Regions from separate parts of the Bacillus sp. EB V-12 genome, predicted to be linked through region 1. Evidence: riboswitches for the same ligand, from Rfam matches in the RefSeq annotation. Region 1 holds a riboswitch; each other region holds the start of a gene.
The links. A riboswitch is a leader RNA that binds a small molecule or an ion and turns the genes downstream of it on or off. The one in region 1 is predicted to bind thiamine pyrophosphate.
Positions count from the first base shown of each region.

Region 2: it holds a riboswitch for thiamine pyrophosphate, as region 1 does, so the genes downstream of both, thiT (energy-coupled thiamine transporter ThiT) here and thiM (hydroxyethylthiazole kinase) in region 1, are expected to answer to the same signal.
Region 3: it holds a riboswitch for thiamine pyrophosphate, as region 1 does, so the genes downstream of both, tenA (thiaminase II) here and thiM (hydroxyethylthiazole kinase) in region 1, are expected to answer to the same signal.

Region 1 covers NZ_JBUXJL010000008.1:104,222-109,238, reverse strand. Annotated here, with positions in the region: gene ACZDYH_RS22320 (anaerobic C4-dicarboxylate transporter family protein) at 1-791, shown strand, start outside; gene thiE (thiamine phosphate synthase) at 908-1,567, opposite strand; gene thiM (hydroxyethylthiazole kinase) at 1,583-2,392, opposite strand; TPP riboswitch at 2,465-2,577, opposite strand; gene topB (DNA topoisomerase III) at 2,787-4,976, shown strand; gene ACZDYH_RS22300 (YhgE/Pip domain-containing protein) at 5,017-5,017, opposite strand, start outside.
Region 2 covers NZ_JBUXJL010000011.1:61,343-66,359, reverse strand. Annotated here, with positions in the region: gene feoB (ferrous iron transport protein B) at 1-1,016, opposite strand, end outside; gene ACZDYH_RS25155 (FeoA family protein) at 1,013-1,240, opposite strand; TPP riboswitch at 1,435-1,536, shown strand; gene thiT (energy-coupled thiamine transporter ThiT) at 1,623-2,291, shown strand; gene ACZDYH_RS25145 (sensor histidine kinase) at 2,499-4,352, opposite strand; gene ACZDYH_RS25140 (response regulator transcription factor) at 4,349-5,017, opposite strand, start outside.
Region 3 covers NZ_JBUXJL010000002.1:948-5,964, reverse strand. Annotated here, with positions in the region: gene ACZDYH_RS06550 (ABC transporter ATP-binding protein) at 1-427, opposite strand, end outside; gene tenA (thiaminase II) at 396-1,091, opposite strand; TPP riboswitch at 1,177-1,280, opposite strand; TPP riboswitch at 1,341-1,452, opposite strand; gene ACZDYH_RS06540 (SH3 domain-containing protein) at 1,722-2,876, shown strand; gene ACZDYH_RS06535 (hypothetical protein) at 2,882-3,220, shown strand; gene ACZDYH_RS06530 (DUF3965 domain-containing protein) at 3,461-4,612, opposite strand; gene ACZDYH_RS06525 (CBS domain-containing protein) at 4,934-5,017, opposite strand, start outside.

The sequences.
Region 1 (5,017 bases):
CTACTTTCATTGCTTGTATGTTAGCAGCATTTGTTGCTAGTAAGATGGGAAAAGAATTAAATGAAGACCCTGAATACTTAAAACGATTAAAAGAAGGAATGATTCCTAAGCTTGAAGAGAAAAAAGAATTTGTAGGTGTAAAGGGCGCAAAATTATCAGTTATCCTTTTCCTTGTAGGAACCTTCCTTGTTGTACTTCTTGGTTCATTTGAAGCACTTCGTCCAGGATGGATAGTTGATGGGAAGTTAGCCCGTCTTTCCATGCCGAACACAATTGAGATGGTTATGTTAACTATCGCGGCTCTTATTATTATTTTCTGTAAACCAAATGTAGAAAGCATTGTGTCTGGTAACGTCTTTAAAGCAGGAGCAACAGCAGTTGTTGCAATTTTCGGTATCGCTTGGATGGGAGATACTTTCTTTAATGGAAACTTAAATATGATTCAAGGATCTATTCAGCATTTAGTAACAAGTGCGCCTTGGCTATTTGCCATCGCACTATTCATTCTATCTATTTTACTGTACAGCCAAGCAGCAACAGTACGTGCCTTAATGCCACTTGGACTATCCCTTGGTATTCCACCAGCGCTACTGATTGCGATGTTCCCTGCAGTAAATGGATATTTCTTCATTCCGAACTATGGAACAATCGTTGCTGCCATTAACTTTGACCGTACCGGTACAACAGGTATTGGTAAATACGTATTAAATCATAGCTTTATGATTCCAGGCTTAATTGCAACATTTACTTCTATCGGAATTGGAATGCTCTTAATTTCAATTATGTTTTAAAGAAAAAGCACAAACCTTTATTTAAAAAGGTTTGTGCTTTTTTAATCAAACTTTTGTTTAAATTTTTTGGGCAGTCTACTTCTCGATGTAGCACTTAAAATACTACATGTCCTTTTCTACAAACTTCGCTTTACTTCTTCAGCTAATTTTCTCGTACTTTCATACGTAGATTCAGCTAAACTAATTGCTGAAATAACTGAAACACCGTCCGCACCCGCTTCTATAACTGCCGCTGTATTTTCAATTGTAATCCCACCAATACCAACGATTGGCACTGTAATTCCTTGTTCTCTAAAATAAGCTAATCCTTTCGTTCCTTGAACCGCTTTCGTATCTTTTTTCGTACTCGTTGGGAAAATAGGTCCAACGCCTAAATAATCTGCTCCGTTTTCGATTGCAAAGCGTGCTTCTTCAATTGTATGAGCAGATACACCGATAATTTTATCTCCCATTTTTTCACGAACCGATGTAATTCCTTCATCATCTTGCCCTACATGAACACCATCTGCATCTAATTCAATGGCTAATTCTACATCATCATTTACAATGAAAGGAACACTATATTCCTTACAAAGCGTCTGCAATTCTTTTGCAAAGCGCACTCTATCTCCTCCGATTAAAGAACCTTCCCCCTTCTCGCGAAACTGAAAAAGTGTCACTCCACCATCTAATGCTTCTTTCAATACAGCTAAAGGATCCCTCGTGCAGTTATTACTTCCCATAATAAAATACACTTGCAATAGCTTAGACATTTTATCTATTTCAATGCGTGCCATTTCTTTCACTCCCTCTTACTCTAACTCCTCAATCTTTCCATACTTCTCAATATCACTAGAAGTAGTATTCGCTAACTGATTTAAAAATTCAATTTGGAAACTACCAGGTCCCTTTTCCACGGTCTTAGCAGCTGCCAGTTCCGAAGCTACACCATAAAACGTTAATGCTGCTACTGCCGCTTTTACATAATCTTTTTCCACTGCTACAAATGCTCCTATTACAGAAGTTAGTAAACAACCTGTTCCCGTAACTTTCGTTAAAATAGGGTGACCATTTCGAATAACAATAGTTCTCTCTCCATCTGTAACAACATCTTCTTTTCCAGTAATGACCGCAACTGTATTTAGTTCATCTGCTGCCTGCCTTGCAATACTTACAACATTGCCATTTCCAGTACCAGCGTCTACCCCTTTAATTTCCCATTTCTCATTAATAACATTTGCTATTTCAGCTGCATTTCCGCGGATAATTGCTAACTCAATTTCAGCCGGAATATGTCTCGCAACTTCTGTTCGATACGAAGTTGCTCCTGCACCAACTGGATCAAATAGTACTGGCACATTGTTCGCATTTGCTGATTTACCCGCGAGTAACATCGCTTCTACTTCTTCAGGACGAAGTGTCCCCATATTTAATACTAACGCTCCAGCAATGCTAGCCATTTCTGCTACTTCTTCTTTCGCATACGCCATTACAGGCGATGCCCCAAGTGCCAACAAACCGTTAGCAGTAAAATTTGTTACAACAACATTTGTAATATTATGAACAAGCGGATTAGATTCTCTCACCAAATCCACTACTTTACTAATTTCTTTCATATTCATCCTTTTCATCTCCTAACTATAATGATGGGAGATACACAAAAAGACACTTTGCGCGTACGCAAAGTGCCTGAATATGTGCTTTTACACTCTCCCTACGCTGGCATTATCCAACAGGTTCAAATGGTCAATGACGGACTAGTAGCCATACTCTCAGTTTGTATCCACAAACTCCCATGTGTTTCTTATTCATCTACTTCAAAGTCTACTCTTATTCTAGTAAAATAACAAGTTCTTTACTTTTCTATTTGATATAGAGGCAACTGATAAAGTGAAACTTTAATCAGTTGGGATTTTGTTAACTCCATTAAAAACAGCTGAAATATGGAGCGAAACTGAATCTCAAGAAGATGTATGCTATATTTAACTTATGGAAATTTGAAAGGATGTTTTTAATATGTCAAAAAGCGTTGTAATCGCTGAAAAACCTTCCGTTGCACGAGATATTGCTCGTGTACTGAAGTGTGATAAAAAAGGAAACGGCTATCTTGAAGGTAGTAAATATATTGTAACTTGGGCTTTAGGTCATCTCGTTACATTAGCAGATCCAGAAAGTTATGATGTGAAATATAAAAAGTGGAATTTAGAAGATTTACCGATGCTACCTGAGCGTTTGAAATTAACGGTTATTAAACAAACTGGTAAACAATTTAATGCTGTAAAAAGTCAGCTACTTAGAAAAGATGTAAATGAAATTATTGTAGCAACAGACGCTGGACGTGAAGGGGAATTAGTCGCACGCTGGATTATCGATAAAGTTAAGCTAAATAAACCAATCAAACGTTTATGGATTTCTTCTGTAACCGATAAAGCAATTAAAGATGGTTTTGCAAATTTAAAACCAGGTAAAGCCTATGACAATTTATACGCTTCAGCAGTTGCGCGTTCAGAAGCTGACTGGTATATCGGTCTTAATGCAACTCGTGCTTTAACGACTCGCTTTAATGCCCAGTTAAATTGCGGCCGTGTACAAACCCCTACTGTTGCTATGATTGCTAGTCGTGAGGATGAAATAAAGAACTTCAAAGCACAAACTTACTACGGCATCGAAGCTCAAACAATGGAGAAGCTCAAACTTACTTGGCAAGATGCAAATGGCAATAGCCGTAGTTTTAATAAAGAAAAAATCGATGGTATTGTAAAAAGTTTAGATAAACAAAATGCTACTGTTGTGGAAATTGATAAGAAACAGAAGAAGTCATTCTCTCCTGGTCTTTACGATTTAACTGAATTGCAACGTGATGCAAATAAAAAGTTCGGTTACTCTGCTAAAGAAACATTAAATATTATGCAAAAATTGTATGAACAGCATAAAGTACTAACGTACCCTCGTACAGATTCACGCTACATTTCATCTGATATCGTTGGAACACTTCCAGAACGTCTAAAAGCATGTGGTGTTGGAGAATACCGTCCCTTCGCACATAAAGTATTACAAAAGCCTATCAAACCTAACAAATCATTTGTTGATGATAGTAAAGTAAGCGATCATCATGCGATTATTCCAACAGAAGGATACGTTAACTTCTCAGCATTCACAGATAAAGAACGCAAAATTTATGATTTAGTTGTAAAACGTTTCTTAGCTGTTTTATTCCCAGCATTCGAATACGAACAACTAACGTTACGCACAAAGGTCGGCAATGAAACATTCATTGCACGCGGAAAAACGATTTTACATGCTGGTTGGAAGGAAGTATACGAAAATCGATTTGAAGACGATGATGTAACTGATGACGTAAAAGAGCAGATTCTACCTCACATTGAAAAGGGCGATACATTAACTGTAAAGTTACTTATGCAAACATCAGGTCAAACGAAAGCACCTGCACGCTTTAATGAAGCAACTTTACTTTCAGCAATGGAGAATCCTACAAAATATATGGATACGCAAAATAAACAACTTGCTGATACGTTAAAATCGACTGGTGGATTAGGTACTGTAGCGACACGTGCAGATATTATCGACAAACTTTTCAATTCTTTCTTAATTGAAAAACGTGGTAAAGATATTCACATTACATCAAAAGGTCGTCAATTACTTGATTTAGTACCAGAAGAATTAAAATCACCTACACTAACTGGTGAGTGGGAACAAAAACTTGAAGCAATTGCAAAAGGAAAATTAAAGAAAGAAGTATTCATTTCGGAAATGAAGAACTATACGAAAGAAATTGTTTCTGAAATTAAATCGAGTGATAAAAAATATAAACATGACAACATTTCAACGAAGTCTTGTCCAGACTGCGGTAAACCAATGCTAGAAGTAAACGGCAAAAAGGGAAAAATGCTCGTATGCCAAGATCGTGAATGTGGTCATCGTAAAAATGTATCTCGTACAACAAACGCTCGCTGTCCGCAATGTAAGAAGAAACTAGAATTACGTGGTGAGGGTGCAGGCCAAATTTTCGCATGTAAATGTGGCTATCGTGAGAAATTATCAACATTCCAAGAACGACGTAAAAAAGAATCTGGAAACAAAGCCGATAAACGCGACGTTCAAAAATATATGAAACAACAGAAAAAAGAAGAAGAACCATTAAATAACCCATTCGCAGAAGCATTAAAAAAATTAAAATTTGATTAAACAAAAAGGTTCCTACCTCTATCGGTAGGAACCTTTTATTT
Region 2 (5,017 bases), on a different contig from region 1:
ATACCTTCTGTAACTAGTGCTTGAATAAAATCAGAAGCTCCAATACTTGTAAGTCCAGCCGTCACCCAATCCGTAAGCTGGCCACCAAAAAACTCATCTAACATATCCGATAAAGGTGTACCAATCCACGTAAACGTAACCTGAAAAATAAAAAACATAACTGCTAAAAAGATTGGAAGTCCTAAAATTTTATGTGTAATTAATCTATCAATTTTTTCTGAAAAAGGAATTTTTCCTTCTTTCTCATGCTTCATAACATTTGTTTTTAACTTTTCAATATACGCTTCACGAGTTTTGTAAATGTGCTCTTCTAACGTACAATCAAGTCTTCCTTCTAAGCGAGATCGAATGGCTATGAGTTCCTTATAAATTGGTAATGCTTTCATTTCTTTTTCTACTACTTCGTTATTGCTTAAAAATTGAAGTCCTAACCATCTCGGATGCTCGTAATTCGCTGTCTCTAAAAGAGCAATTACTTCTCCAATTCCTTCATCCATTTGTACACCATATGAAATAAGGAATGGCTTTTTCTCTTTTTTGTCATTTTCTTTAAGAGTCGTAAGCAGTTCTTCACAGCCTTTTCCACTTCTTGCAACAACAGGAACGACTGTTACACCTAATAGCTCTGATAATCGTTTTACATCAATGACAATTCCTCTTTGCTTCGCCACATCAACCATGTTTAAACCAATTGAGACTGGCTTACCAAATTCAAGTAACTGCAACGTTAAATGCATATTTCTTTCAAACTGCGAGGAATCTACGATATTTAACATATGATTAAATTCTTCTGTTAATAGAAAGTTTGTTACAACACCTTCATCACGTGAAACTGGATTTAAATCATAAACACCTGGTAAATCAATTAATGTTCCTTGTCTATCTTTTAATTTACCAACCTTTTTTTCTACTGTTACACCGCTCCAGTTTCCTACGTATTCATAAGAACCAGTAAGTGCATTAAATAATGATGTCTTCCCTGTATTCGGATTCCCTAGCAAAGCTACCTTATTCACGCTAATTCCACCTTTATCATTTTCGCGTCACAATGACGAATACTAATTAACTGTCCACGACACTCCAATGTACAAGGACCTTTGAACATCGCTTTCTGTTTCAAGCGAAGTTCGCTTCCTTCCGCAAGACCGAAAGCAGCTAGTCTACGCTTTAATAGCTGATCTAAAGACTGAATACTTTTTACTAACACTTTCTCTCCAATTTTAATATCTACTAAGCTCATAACCTTCCCCCTCAGAAGAGAATGATAATTATTTTCAAAAAAATTATACCACACCCAATTTCTCTTGTACTATACCCTTTTGCTTCATATTTATTAACATTTCGCTACAATTCTATTTCAATTATTGTCATACAGCATTTGTTTGCCATTCTCATCCATTTCGCTTACAATAAACAATAGCAAATAAAGAATCTCGTTATCACTGGGGGAGCCATGCCGCTGAGAGGGAACACTTCGTTCCGACCCTTCGAACCTGTTAGTTAATGCTAACGCAGGGATTGTGCAAACGTCCGAAATACATACCTCATTTTTATTTACGTATTTCGTATCCTCCTATGATATCTATTCTTTTTTGTACAACTTGGATTTAGGGGGAGACAACATGCGTAACACCAATTTACAAGCGATGATCGAATCTGCTATTCTTGCAGCCTTCGCCATGATTATCGATATTTTACCATTATCACTTAAACTTCCAACAGGCGGTTCTATCTCATTCGCTATGATTCCTATTTTTATTATTGCTTACCGCTGGGGCTTTAAATCAGCTTTCTTAGGCGGTTTAGTTTGGGGACTATTACAAATTGTCGTGGGAGATGCTTATATTTTAACACCTGTTCAAGCATTCATTGAGTACTTCATTGCCTTTGCTTTTATCGGATTTGCTGGCTTATTCTATCGTCCAATTCAAAAAGCACTTTTAACATCCAATGAAAATAGCTTAGAACAATCAAATTTAGGTAACCGTAAAGACAAACCTTCATCAAAACAAAATCAGGGTAAGAAAGTCCTTGCTTATATTATCCTTGCTACATTTATCGGTAGCTTTGCTCGCTATTTCTGCCACTTTATTGCCGGCATTATTTTCTGGGGACAATATGCGCCGAAAGGTCAATCAGCTGTGTTATATTCATTAATCGTAAATGGAAGTACAATGCTTGGTTCTTTTATTTTATGTACCGTTTTACTTATATTTTTATTTATCACTTCACCACGATTATTCAAAAGCATCAGTGCTTATCAAATGAATACACAAAAAAAGGGCGCTTAATGAGCGCTCTTTTTTCATATCGTAATATCAATTAAAAATACAATAAATGCGCAAAAGAAAATAAATACCATTATACTTAGCCAATTGCTATGCACGGTTCATCGACTCCTTACATAACCTCATATTCTAAACAAATTATACTGATTAAAAATAAAGATTAGGTAAAGATAATATGAAAATAAATTAAAAAAGCATAGATCATATTGTCTACGCTTTTTTCGGTAAATAGAAATAAAATAACACACCATCTTCTGTATTTCCTGCCCCATATTCAGTATCATGTAGTTCTAAAATATTCTTTGAAATGGCAAGCCCAAGTCCCGTCCCACCTTGTGAACGCTGACGAGCTGTATCCACTCGATAAAAACGATCCCAAATTTTATCTAATTGTTCTTCTTCAATGTGAGTACCTTTATTTTCAATGCACACTTTTATACGATCCTTCTCATCTATTGTAGAAATAATAATATCTTCTTTATTTGGTGTATAACGTATGGCATTCGTAATGAAATTCACGATGACTTGTTCAATCCGGCCTTGATTTGCAATCACTTCAAATGAACATATATTTTTATGAACACGAAGCTCTTTTTTCTCTATTTCCACAGATAGATGTTCACATATGTCTTCAATTACTGTATCAATATAAAACGAATCCTTTTTCATTTTATATGTACCAGATTCAAATTTAGCTAACTCAAGCATATCCAAAATTAACGTATCCATTTTGTCTACTTCTCTCTCCATTGCCTGAAAATAATACTCTTTTTTATGTTCAGCTACCCCGTCTTTTAAAATAGAAATACAGCTTTTCATAATACTTAGCGGTGTTTTTAATTCATGTGAAACACCAGAAATGAATTCTTTTCGCGTCTTTTCTAACTTTCTTTCCTTTTCAATATCTTCTTCTAACTGCCCAATATGCGAATGGAGTTTATTTGATAGAACATTAATATTTTTCGATAAATCTCCAATTTCATCTTTTGAAGTAATCGGTATTTTTTCTGTAAAATCTAATTGTGCTATTTTCTTCGTCGTATCATTTATTTTTAGTAATGGTTTTGCAATTTGTTTTGAATAATAAAACGAAGCTAAAAAAATAAGAACGACTACAAATGCAATGATATAGATGTAATAATCTTGCACCATTTGTACAGCTTCATCTACAGGCTGTAAAGAAGCCATCGCATAAATATATGTTACTGATCCATCTTTTTCTTTTATTGGTTTCATTAATAATTTATATTTTATATCATTCTTTTCATAGTCCATTGTCTTTGTTGAATACTCTATTTGATTACTCTCTTTTAGTAATACATCCGTTTGAAATTCTTTTATACTATCCAAAAACAAAGTATTTTTATAAATTGGATTTACGAGGCCTTTTACATCTGGAAACTGTACTTTTGTAACAAACCCACCTATATAAGCATCTGGTTCTTGGGCAGCTTGCTCCTGAACAGCCGGCTTCTTTTCCTTACTTACTTGTTCCTCAGCTGCTTTCTTTTTCTCCTCATCTAATTTACTCATTTTCTCCTTAAATGCTTTTTCTAACGGTTTATTAGATCCACTTAAATTCTGCTTAGATAACGAGAAAGAGAATGGAATAAAACTATCTCCTTTTTTCACTCCAGAAAAATAAATTCCTTGGCCTAGAAACTGATCTGATGATTTATTCTCAATCTCTTCTATATTGACGAGATTGCCTAAAGGAATTTTGAATATTTGTTGTCCAAAGCTCTTTTGTTGCCTACGATCTATCGTTACTTCAAAATAAAAATCATCTGCATGTTTTAAATTCCCGTTCTTATCTAATGTCGTAATCCACGTATTATTTTCTCTTAAAAAGTCTTGCTCTAGTTTTTGAATTTCTTCTGCATTTCCTGCATAATTTAAATAATTCTTCTCAAAGGAATTTAAATTTACTTTAATATCTTCCACTTTTCGATTCGCATAATATTGTTTAAAAAATATCGTTTGTCCAATAAATATCGTCGCTAAAATCAACATACATAATGCTGTTGTAAGAGTAAATAATTTTAGTACAATTCCTTTTCTCATATATTCCCCTCAAATTTATAACCAGTTCGTACTACAGTTGTAATGTACTTTGCTTTCTCTCCTAATTTATTTCTTAAATTACGAATATGACTATTCACCGTTCGATCATCACCAGCAAATTCATATCCCCAAATTCTTGAAATGAGTTGCTCTCGCGTTAAAACGATTCCTTGATTTTTCATGAAATACGCTAATATTTCAAATTCTGTATGCGTTAAATTAATATCGGTTCTATCTACCGTAACAGTGCGAGACGGAAAATGAACGTGAATGCCGTGGATTGATAATGTATCATCTTCATTCTCTAAAAGTTGCTTTGTCACTTTTCTGCTTTCTAACAACCTTTTCGCTCTTGCTAATAAAATTGGCGGACTATACGGCTTCGTCACATAATCATCTGCCCCAAGTTCAAAACCAAGTAACGTATCGTCTTCATCTACACGCGCCGTCAGCATAATAATAGGCACCTCGGACGTCTTTCGAATCCTTCGGCAAACAGACCATCCATCGAGTTCTGGCAACATAATATCTAAAATAACTAAATCAACCTCTTCTTCTTCAAATACAACTAAAGCCTCTTTCCCGTCCCTCGCTTCAAACACTACATATTGCTCACTTAAAAAATAATCTTTTAATATTTCACGTAATATGTCTTCATCTTCAAC
Region 3 (5,017 bases), on a different contig from region 1:
TTCGAATAAAAGATACACGTTGTCTCATACCACCAGATAAATCTTTCGGATATTTTTTCTCATACCCTTGCAAACCAAATTTATGTAACAGTTCCTTTGCCTTTACTTCTGCTTCTTTCTTCTGTACACCTTGGCACTCTAGCGGCAGGGCAGCATTCTCAATAATTGTTCTCCACGGCAAAAGCATATCTTTTTGCGGCATATATCCTACAGGATGGTGCTTTGTTTCTGTCAGTTCTATCTGTCCAGTACTTACCTTTTCTAGACCTGTAATAAGGCGAAATAAAGTACTTTTCCCACATCCACTCGGTCCGATAATACTGACAAACTCTTTCTCATGTATAGAAGCATTTAATTCATGGGTGATTGGTTTCTCATCGTAATGAAAAGAAACATTATGAAACTGTAGTATGTTCTTGCTCCTCAAATCCCCACATCTCCTTACGATAGGACATATCCCAGAATAAATATTCAAATCGACTGGAATTTAAGAAAATCTCCTCTAATCTTTCTAGTTCTTTCTCAGACTTTCCAACTGCCATTTCATTTAATAAATCTATTAACCAAATACAAAGATTACCGTATTCTTCCGAACTATATCCTTGAATCCACTCACCAAAAAACTCATGATCTCTTGCTCTAGGAATATCATTTAAACGCTTTCCAATTTCCCAATAGCTCCACATACATGGAAGAAGCGCTGCTATTAATTCCGCAAGTGTGCCATTTTGAGATACAGACATCATGTAATTTGTATAAGCTAAATTTTTAGCAGATGGTTTCGCAGACTCTATCTCCTCTATAGAAATTCCAAGTCTTTTTGCATATTGTTTATGGATTGTCATTTCGCCATTTAATATTCCATCAATTTGTTCAGCGAACTTTCCCATTACTTGTGGATTCGTTGCTTTTACAACACCAATCGCATATAACTTTGCATAATCCAGCAGATATAAATAATCTTGAATAATATAATACTGGAATTTATCTTTTTCTAACGTGCCATCTCCCATACCCACTACAAACGGATGATTATGACTCATCTCCCAAACCGGTTGCACAGTTTCTAATAATCTATCGCAAAATTTCATTTCTCTATCCCCTTTCAATATATGTATCTAAATAAAAAACCACTTCTATATATAAGAAGTGGTTACAGCAAATAAAGTTATACATTTATTCGATGTTCCACTTCCCTTCGCTAGTATTACCTAGATCAGGTGTTGTAAGGGTTAAGGATTATTCCTCTCTCAGCAAGTCAAGCACCCCTAGTGGTTTCAATATGAAATTTTCAAATAAAAAAGCCCCGTTTCTATACGCAAAGAAACGGGGACTCATTGTTAGTGTCCGAATTGCTTCCCTACGCTAGCATAATCTAGATCAGGTAATAAAAAGGATCAAAGGCTTACGGCCTACTCTCAGCTGGCAACACCAGCTCTCCTAGCAAACTATAAAATTATCACTGTCAGTATAACACCCTAATAAGACATCATCAACTTTTTTAATTTTCTTAATTATCAACATAATATCAAAATTATACAATACATACATTCTATTTTAGAAAATAAAACCCCAATTAATTGTATAAAAAGGAATCATTATCCTCAAAAAATTTATTTTTATATTGATTTCATATTACATTTATGTGAATACCCCCACTATATTATATCTTTATACTATAATAAAATTACAACTATACAACTAGAGGAGGTCTCTATTCCATGAATATGAAAGCTACTGCTTTAACAGCAACTACTGTAGCGATTGCTTCTTTACTTCCTTCTATGGGTGAAACAAATGTACAAAAAGCAAACGCTGAACAATTATCTAATATTAAAACTGGGTATGTCAAAGTCGATCAAGTAGCATTACATACAGAAGATAACGTAAAAAGCACATCAATTGATACAATTCGCTTTAATACAAAAGTGAACATCCTTGAAACAACTAATGGTTGGTATAAAGTATCTGTTCATAATAAAGTAGGTTATGTACAAAAAGATGCTATTTTACTAAAAAACAAACTTCAAACTAATGATCAATACATCGTTAATGCTAATGCATTAAACGTTCGCTCTGAACCTAATTTAGAATCTTCCATTTTAGATGTATTACCAAATGGTAAGTTTATTACCGTTCAAGAAGATCAAGGCGAATGGTATAAAATATCACATAATGGCCAAACAGGTTACGTACAAAAAGCATTCATCTCTAATGGTTCACAACCCTTAGTAAAAGGAATCACCGTTCAAAATAATACAAAATATACTGTTGCAACACCTAATCTAAATGTACGTAGCACCGCTAGTACAAGTAGCGCTCTACTCGGTTCATTACAAAACGGTACACAAGTACAAGTAGTAGAAACTGTAGGTACTTGGTATAAAATTCGTTTTGGCACAGGATACGGATATGTAGCAAAACACTATGTAGTACAAAATCAACCACAAGCTAAAACAGATCAGCCTTCATCAATTCCAGCTGCTTTCAAATTCCCCGCTCAAGGAAGAATTAGCTCAACCTTTGATATACGCTGGGAACAAATGCACTATGGTATAGATATTGCCGCTCCAGGAAACGTCTCTATCCAAGCTGCTGCTGCAGGTAAAGTTGTGAAATCTTATTATTCAGCTAGCTATGGCAATGTTGTTTTCATTGCGCATCAAATCAATGGGAAATTATATACAACTGTTTATGCTCATATGAAGGATCGCACTGTACAAGCTGGTGATCAAGTACAAACTGGACAATTAATAGGTCATATGGGAAACACAGGTCATTCATACGGGCAACATCTTCATTTTGAATTACATAATGGAGAATGGAATTTTGAAAAAACAAATGCAGTAAATCCACTGCCATATTTAGTTAGGTAAATTGTATGCCACGCAATATACCTCTTATAATTGAATACGCAGCCTTTTTAGGTTTAATCTGTTGTTTAATCATTTACAATACAAACATTGTATTTTTATCTATTATTATTGCTTTTGTTGCATTAGAAATTATGATGGAATCATTTCAAGTGCAACTAAAACAAAAAATTGCCCATATTTATAACGCTATATTTCTTTTGAGTGCTCTCATAACAAATATAATTAGTAATGGCTTTTATTTATCTACTGTATTTCCAGTATTCTTTATGGCTGTTTTATTATTTGTAGCTAGATATATTAATGTCCCTTATAACCAAAAACAAAAACAAGAACAAGAAGCTTAGAAAGAGGAGACACTGTGTACCAATCTTTCAAAGATGCTCCAATAAAATACATATTGCATTTGTATAAGAAAGCCAATACTTTTTTTGGTATACAAGGAAGTTATACTGCACAACTTCTCCTATATGGAATGTTGTTTCTTGTCTTAATCACTTTCTCCTTGTTTTACTAACAAAAAAGGATCTCACATAAACTGGAGATCCTTTTTAATTTATATTAATTTTTCATATCGAAAATATTGTTTATCCACAAGCATATTTTTCATAAATAAAGCTCAGATTATATTTTTTCTCTAAGCTCATTCGTTGTTCGTCATCGCACCAATAGAAAAGAATATCATGAATCGTTGCGTAACGCTTATTTTTAAGAAATAGCCTAAAGAATGATGGTAAACAATCATGTAATTGTATAAATATATAATTGCGTAGTGTTTCTTCTTTATATTCAATCCCCTTACAAATATACAGTAATTCTTCACAATAATATGCATGCTGTGGAACTTGTATCATTTCGAAAAATGGCACATAAGATAGTAGCTTTCCAATAAAATGACCATATCGATCCATTACTCCTATCGTCATATGCTCCATCATTTCTTTCATCACATATAAATAATCATCTACATGCGTTGTCTTTAATGGGTCTAAGCGATCGGAAATTTGAGATAATACAGCTCTTTGACATGCTAAAACTGCCTGACTAGGTCCATAATATGATAGGAAATCTGTACACTTACGATATTTCCGTAATAAATCATGTGTATACAAATCATATACAAAAGTATTACAATACATTGCTAAACTCATCATATCACTATTTAATTGCTCTTTTGATAATGATTTCGCTCTCTTGCACATATAAAAGAATGTAAATTCCAATACTTCTTTATGAGATAATAAATGTTTACAATCGGTTATACACTTCTCATTAAATTTAACTCTATCCCAAATTTCAATATCCCTATCTATCAATTCACCTATACGATATTTAATAATTAAATAATTTAAAGCAACTGATTGCGTCAAAAGATCCCATGTTTCATATTCCAATGAAGTATGAACAAACTCAGCTAATCCTTGCGCTATCATAAAATCATTTGCCTCTTCATACCAACCAATCTCTTGGCATAAGCGAAGAATACGCACTAAAGTTGGAATTTCATCTTTATGAAACTGCGGTAATTTCTTTGCTTTATTCATGCCATATACGATAAATGCCGCTAAATTTTCTTCTTTATAAAATTCTTTCTCTTTCCATACTAATATAGTTCGTTCTTTCCCCTCACCTTTTGGGTGACAAGGTACAAGCAAAGAAAATAATTCAGCGAAATTATTTGGTTCTATATATGTATCTGTAACCAAATTCCAATTTGGATCGCCCTGTACAGCCTTCATATAATTCCCCTTCCCTTTTCATCTATGTAGGAAATATTAATTTATTATCGCACCACTAAAAATTAATATTGTTATATTCAAAATCTCTCATAAGACTTATATCTATCAGTATATCATCTTTTCTCTTATTAAAAATTAAGAATAACAAATTTTAAAAAAATGTCGAAATTATTAACCACATACTTATTATATAATGTCTCAGATACATCACGCTAACATATTAGTTTAATCCATATATACTAGAATAATGTATCTGAAATTTATATATAATTTAGCTCTTTATGAGTGACCATTAAACTCTCGGTTAATGAAAGTTTCAATTTACTCTGTACGCTCTGAGATTTCGCTCAAGGCAAATCCAGCTTGATCATCTGCTGATTCCCTTATAGCTAAATCTCCTAGTGC